One region of the Enterococcus spodopteracolus genome, then DNA from elsewhere that is predicted to be linked to it. Evidence: riboswitches for the same ligand, from Rfam matches in the RefSeq annotation. Region 1 holds a riboswitch; each other region holds the start of a gene.
The links. A riboswitch is a leader RNA that binds a small molecule or an ion and turns the genes downstream of it on or off. The one in region 1 is predicted to bind magnesium.
Positions count from the first base shown of each region.

Region 2: another riboswitch for magnesium. It lies ahead of mgtA (magnesium-translocating P-type ATPase); the one in region 1 lies ahead of P3R27_RS09200 (FtsW/RodA/SpoVE family cell cycle protein).
Region 3: another riboswitch for magnesium. It lies ahead of P3R27_RS04585 (LCP family protein); the one in region 1 lies ahead of P3R27_RS09200 (FtsW/RodA/SpoVE family cell cycle protein).

Region 1 covers NZ_JARJHD010000006.1:108,108-110,382, forward strand. Annotated here, with positions in the region: gene P3R27_RS09200 (FtsW/RodA/SpoVE family cell cycle protein) at 1-997, opposite strand, end outside; M-box (ykoK) riboswitch at 1,082-1,249, opposite strand; gene P3R27_RS09205 (hydroxymethylglutaryl-CoA reductase, degradative) at 1,643-2,275, opposite strand, start outside.
Region 2 covers NZ_JARJHD010000001.1:313,135-315,409, reverse strand. Annotated here, with positions in the region: gene mgtA (magnesium-translocating P-type ATPase) at 1-1,167, opposite strand, end outside; M-box (ykoK) riboswitch at 1,511-1,683, opposite strand; gene ndk (nucleoside-diphosphate kinase) at 1,827-2,261, shown strand.
Region 3 covers NZ_JARJHD010000002.1:350,490-352,764, reverse strand. Annotated here, with positions in the region: gene P3R27_RS04585 (LCP family protein) at 125-1,006, opposite strand; M-box (ykoK) riboswitch at 1,326-1,492, opposite strand; gene P3R27_RS04580 (flavin reductase family protein) at 1,656-2,270, opposite strand.

The DNA of each region.
Region 1 (2,275 bases):
TACTTGTCTGTAGCAATAACAGCATCCCTGTTCCCAAATAAATCAACCCGATTTGCTGATTTGGCTCATTCGCACTCAAGACAAATAAGCGCAAAATAATCGAAAATACCATTGCTAGAATTAGTAAGCCCACGATCAGCCCTAACTCTTCTAAAATAATCGAAAAAATAAAATCAGTCTCGGCTACTGGTAAATAGCCCTTTTTGGTAATACTATTTCCCAGCCCTAATCCAAAAAGCCCACCGTTGTACATTGCATAATAAGATTGGCTCATCTGAAATCCTTTTCCATAAGGATCTAAAAAAGGATTAAAAGCAATGCTCAAGCGATCATAAGTATGAGCAAAAATACTTGGTAATAGGTCATTTTGCCCTAGTAAATAAATGATGCCGCCAAGGAACAAAAAGAGACTGAACAGTCCTGCAAAAAACAATAAAATATAGCGAACTGGTAATTGAACAGTCGTGATCATGATTGCAGCTAAGATGATCAATAAGATCGCACCAGCTACTTTTGGTTGGAATAAAATCAGTAGAGAACATAAAGCGATGATAAAAAAGGGTTTTTTTAATTCATTCAATGATTGCTTGGGTTTTCTAAAATAATAAGCTAAATAAAAAATCATACCGACATTGACAATTTCAGCAGGTTGAAATTGAAAACCTGCAATTGAGATCCATCTTTGCGCGCCACTGATATTGACACCAATCCCAGGTACCTTTGTCAAGATCAGCCCCACGATACCGATTCCCATCATTATTTTTACGATTCGATGATTGAGTATAAATGCAGGTTTCACTCGGTAAATGAAAAAAATCATTGCCCAACTAAGTGCTACAAATACCATTTGTCGAACTAAAAGTTGATTTGTACTTTGATTGAATGACATCAAACGGAATGTACTCGCACTATAGATCATCAATAATCCTATTACACTGATCAACAGATATGGTACGAGCAAATACAAATCTATTTTTCTTATGTCTTTTACACCCATCCTATATTTCTCCTTTGTGTTACAGCGGAGATACGTCACTTACCCATCTTGAATAAAAAAAGCCAAACGAAAAAAACGATTGGCTTTTCAGTCTCATCGTGTGAGTTTTGACACTAAACAACGTAAAGATTTCTCTTAGCTATCTTATGAAGAGCCTTAATCCGACAATTCCTGTTTTACACATTGGCGTCTTTCGACGTTTCTGCGCAATAGCCTATGTTTGTTTAGGAGTCTCGCCTAACAAGTTATTCTATTTGAGGAAAAGTATACCTGTTAGATTATTTATTCACAAGAGAACCTCAAATAAGCTTAAAAAACTTTAGCTTTTTTTAATGTTATATAAATTATTTTTAAAATTTAATAATATACGTTCTATATTTTTTAGATCAGAGTATGTAAAAAAACGTAACAGAAAACCTTTAATCGACAAGGTCTGTTACGTTTTTTTACATATTATACAACCTCACAAAAAATGAAAATAGCATAAAAAGACGTGATGGCCTCTTATGAAAAAAATAAATTTTAGATTATAGATCCTTCATACTTAGCATAGGCATTTTTTTATGTGTTTCGAGAGAAATGTTATAATAGTGAAAATTATTTGTCATTTTCACTCAGCTACTATGACCATTTCGCAAATTATTCCTAGTTTTTGCTTGCCTGGATAGCTTCTAAGGCAGCTAGTGCGCTTTGTTGGTTGATCGTTCCTGATTCCCTAAGCTTTGCGGCAACTCCCTCGATTTCGTCCCCTTTGGCACCAACTGTGATTGCCAATGCTCTCGCTTGTAAGGACATATGTCCTTTTTGGATACCGTCACTAACAAGTGCACGCAGTGCCGCCAAGTTTTGTGCTAAACCAACAGCTGCAATCACTTGTGCCAATTCTTGTGCAGAATCAATTGCCAACATATCTAAAGAAGCTTTCGCTTTCGGTAAGACTCGGGAAGCGCCCCCTACTATCGCAACAGCTAAAGGAACCGTCAATTTCCCTACCAAATGATCTTCCTTGATTTGCCAGTCAGTCAACCCTTGGTAACTACCATTTCGAGCAGCATAAGCATGGATAGCCGCTGCGGCTGCACGTGTATCATTTCCTGTGGCTAAGATGATCGCTTCGATACCATTCATGATTCCTTTATTGTGGGTCGTTGCCCGATAAGGATCCAACTTTGCATATTCACTCGCTTGACGAATCTTTTCAGCAACCTGCTGACCTGTTTCTTTGTCCTTTGCCAATCGCTCAAAAGGAATCATACAAGTCGCGATCGCTAAAGATTC
Region 2 (2,275 bases), on a different contig from region 1:
ATCTAAAAGATTTTTTAATCCAGTTTGGTAGTAACTATTCAAGTACGCATGGCGCAATACTCGGTCATTTTCTTTTCCTTCACAATCCATGTGATATTCTAAAATAATCTTATCTTGAGTCAATGTACCTGTTTTGTCTGTACAAAGGACATCGATCGCACCAAAATTTTGAATGGCGTTCAAATTTTTGATGACTGTTCCTTTTTTCGCCATAGCACTGGCACCTTTGACCAGATTTGTTGTAACGATCATCGGTAGCATTTCTGGCGTTAATCCAACAGCGACTGATAAGCCAAACAAGAATGCTTCTAACCAATCACCTTTTGTGAATCCATTGATAACGATCACAGTTGGTGCCATCAATGCCATAAATTTGATTAACAACATTGATGTTTTTTGGATGCCTAATTCAAAGCTTGTTTTTACAGGTTTTTGTGACAAGTTTTGTGCCACATGTCCAAACATCGTGTCATTTCCAACAGAGATGATGATACCTTCTGCACTACCACTAATCACATTACTTCCCATGAATGCAATATTTTCATAACTCGTTTCACTTTGTGTTCTTCCAGAGCACACAGTTGCATGCTTTTCAACAGGATAGCTTTCACCCGTTAATGCCGCTTGTGAGATAAATAAATCTTTGGCAGAGAGCAACCGCATGTCTGCTGGGATCATATCACCAGCTGACAAACGAACTTGATCGCCACAAACGATCTCTTCCATAGGAATTTCTTTGTATCCACCATCTCGTTTTACGGCAGCTGTTACTTTCACCAATGATTTCAACTTTTCAGCAGCTTGGTTCGAACGTACGGATTGGATCAAGGTCATCGTGCCACTGACTAACACCATGGCAAAAATAATGATTACACCAAACAAATCTTTATCTGCTGGAGCAGCTAATAGATACTCGGTGATAAAAGAAATAATTCCTAAAGCAATCAATACTAATGTAAAAGGGGTGATAAACGCCTTGATCACTTCCACAATAAACGGCGTTTTCTTTCCATATGAAATACTGTTATTTCCATAAGCTTCTCTTAAATTTTCAACTTGTTCTGAAGACAAGCCTTTTTGTGTTGTTTGAAATAAGTCAAATAACTGTTGCTTATTTTTACTAGCAAAACCAGCGTAGACTTGTTTTGTTTCTTTCTTTTTTTCCATCTCATGTTCCTCCTTTGATCTTACCAAACACACACTGATATCTGCTGTGCGCTTGATCGTTTATCTAATCAACGGAGACAGAGTGTTTCAAAGGCGCTGAGAACAGATAGATAATAGTCTCAACATACCAACGCTTTGTCTCCTTGTACACCGGACTTTCATCCATTTGTTCTCATCTCCTTTCGTTTACTTAAATTACTTTCTTGGCCGACTACTGGATACTTCAACTTCCCAACTTGATCACCCTCTAACACCTTTTTATTTGAAAAAACAGATCGGTGAGAAACAAAAAACCTTTCGCCAAAACTCAGCGAAAGGTCAAAAAAGTGCACAAAAAAAAGCATGGATGATCTACTCGTTGAGTTTTGGCACTATACAACGTAAAAAGCAAAAGAGCTTTTAGCTACCTTATGAAAAGCCTTATCTCGACAATTCCTGTTCTACCCATTGGCGTCTCTCGACATTTTTGGGCAGTAGCCTATGTTTGTATAGGAGCCTCACCTAACAAATCTTATTCAGTTTTTCCTCACCTAATGTAACAACTATTGGCTGGAATGTCAAACACATTTTCAAAAAAATTGAAACTATATGGGATTCGTTTGTCATGTTTTCTTTCTCTAGGTATAATGAACTTATCACAACAGATCGGAGTGAAGGATATGGAACGTACACTTGTTATTATCAAACCTGATGGGGTAAGACGTCATTTGATTGGCCGAATCATCCAGCGTTTTGAAGAAAAAGGATTCGCAATCGCTGAAATGAAATTCGCGACGATGACTGAAAAACTAGCAAAAGAACACTATCAACATCTATCTAATCGAAGCTTTTTCGATGACTTGATCGACTATATGACTTCTGGTCCAGTCGTCTATCTGGTATTAACAGGTGAAGATGTGATCGATCTCGTACGCAAAATGGTCGGTGCAACAAAAGCAGCGGATGCTGTTCCTGGGACGATCCGAGGCGATTTTGCCTTACCTGGTACAGAAAATATCATTCACGCTTCGGATTCACGAGATGCAGCCAATACTGAGATCACACGTTTCTTTCCGCCATTCGATACAAAGAAAGTAGAAGCTGCGAAAAAATGATTTTTTTGCTCACT
Region 3 (2,275 bases), on a different contig from region 1:
TTTTAACACATAGAAGAGGAAATAGAACAGCAGCCCAAATGATTCTTAACCAGTACTGTTCTTATATTAACTTTTTTTAATCAAAATAAACCAGTTCGTTTTAGGAACTGGTTTATCAATATGGTTATTTATCCAAAAAATCGTGTATCGCTTGCTGATTTTTAGTCAAGTCGATTTCCAAGACACTACCAGCTGGTGTATTATCATTGAAGTCCCAACTTTTATCAACGGGCACGGACAATGTATTGATTTTCTTCTCGTCATCTAGGAAATCTAACCCACAATCTAACAGGACACTTTCCGGTAGATTGGTTTGGATACTGCCTAAAAGTTTGCCGATCGCCTTGGGTAATTTGATGATCGATGTGACATCTTTCAATTGACTGGCCACCGCCTCAACGACTTGTTGTTGTCTACGGATCCGTCCAAAATCACCTTCTTCGTCTTCACGAAAACGAGCATATTGCAACAAGGTATTTCCGTCCATTGCTTGCTTTCCTTTTTTGATAGCTACCCCATCTAAATCCAAATCTTTTTCTGCATCGATCGTTACGCCATCTGGAAACAATTCATCGATATAATCAATAAAATCTTGAAAAGTAATACTTGCATAGTAAGGGGTCTCTAATTTGAAATTATCTTGTAAGGTTTGTTTTAATAAGTCGATACCTCCATATGAATAGGCGGCATTGATCTTATTCATTCCATAACCAGGAATAGAGACGTAAGAATCTCTCATGATAGAAATCAATTTGGCTTGTTTGGTCTTTTGATCATATTGGGCGACCATCAAAGAATCCGAACGACCATTTTCTTCTTTTGATCGTGCATCAGAACCAATCAATGCTACATTGATGATCGATGGGACATCTTGTGCATTGACTTTCTCAACTGTTGCAGATTGTTTCACTGAGGAGAACCCTTGGATAAATTCAAAAGAAAAAAAGCCAATGACCATTGCAAGTACTAACAAGATACTTAATATGATTTTCTGAAATGGTTTCATTCAGTTGCCTCTTCCTTTCAAACTCTTCTACTTGAAACGAGGACCTTTGTCTATTATGATGAATCAAGTAAAGAGTTTATTCTCTTACATGTCTTTGGGTCGATTGAGCTGCAACTCGTCGACCTTTTTTGTTTGTCTCTCTGTTTTATTTCGTTCGGTATTCTTTGGAGTGAGACGAATACCTTTATTGATAAAATCAAATAGCTTGTTCCAGCGCATCCCCTTTCTTGTCCAGACACAAGTTAGGCAAAGCGAGCAAAAAAGGAAAAGAAAGCATAAGAAAAGGTCAGAAACCTTTTCGAACAAGATTTCTGACCTAGCATCATCTCATCGTCCGAGTTTTAGCACTATACAACGTAAAGAACGTATTCTTAGCTATTGGAAAAAGCCTTAATCCGACAATTCCTGTTTGACCCATTGGCGTCTTTCGACGTTTCTGGGCAATAGCCTATGTTTGTATAGGAGCCTCACCTAACAAGGTTAGTACTTATTTGATTTTCACAAAATTTATCATATTCCTCTTCCCATTGATAATCAATAAAAAAAAGATTAAAATAACTAAATTAAACTTTATTTAATAAATGTAGAGCTAACGTTTGATTCTTAAATCATTTTTACACTAGAAAAAACTGCGTTATCAGCCGGATATTTATTCCGGACGTAACAAGCGAATGATCTCACCTAATTTACCGTAGTCGTTTCCTGCTAAGCGGCTGATTGGTTGTAACTGTTTCGGATCGATATAGCCTGTTTGTTCATCATAAACAGCTTCACTTATTTGATAAGTAGAAATTTGCAGTAAAAATAAATCAGCGGTTGTTTCTTGGCCTTTTTTGATCGGCACATGTTGGTATAGTGTCGTTTCAAAGGCAATACTTGCTTCATTGATCCTTGGGACGCTGATCGTATCGGATTCGGAAGTAGTGAAAGAGGTCAACGACAATTCACTTTCTTCGTTTGGTAAGCTAGCAGCTGTCTGATTCGCATCTACAAGTATTCTTTCGTCTAGAACATGGAGCACGGCCTCTTTTGTATCGATAAGATGTTTAGCTGTATCTTTCCACTCTCCATTTTTTCTTTGGATAGCTAAAGAAAGTATCGGCGGATTGGAACTGACGATATTGAAGTAACTAAATGGTGCTACATTGGTCACTCCTTTTGAAGATCTTGTCGCAACCACTGCCACCGGGCGAGGGATAACTGAACCAATCAATAGTTTATAATTTTCTCTTTCTGTTAACTCTGAAGGTACTCGTTTGAACATTTGCT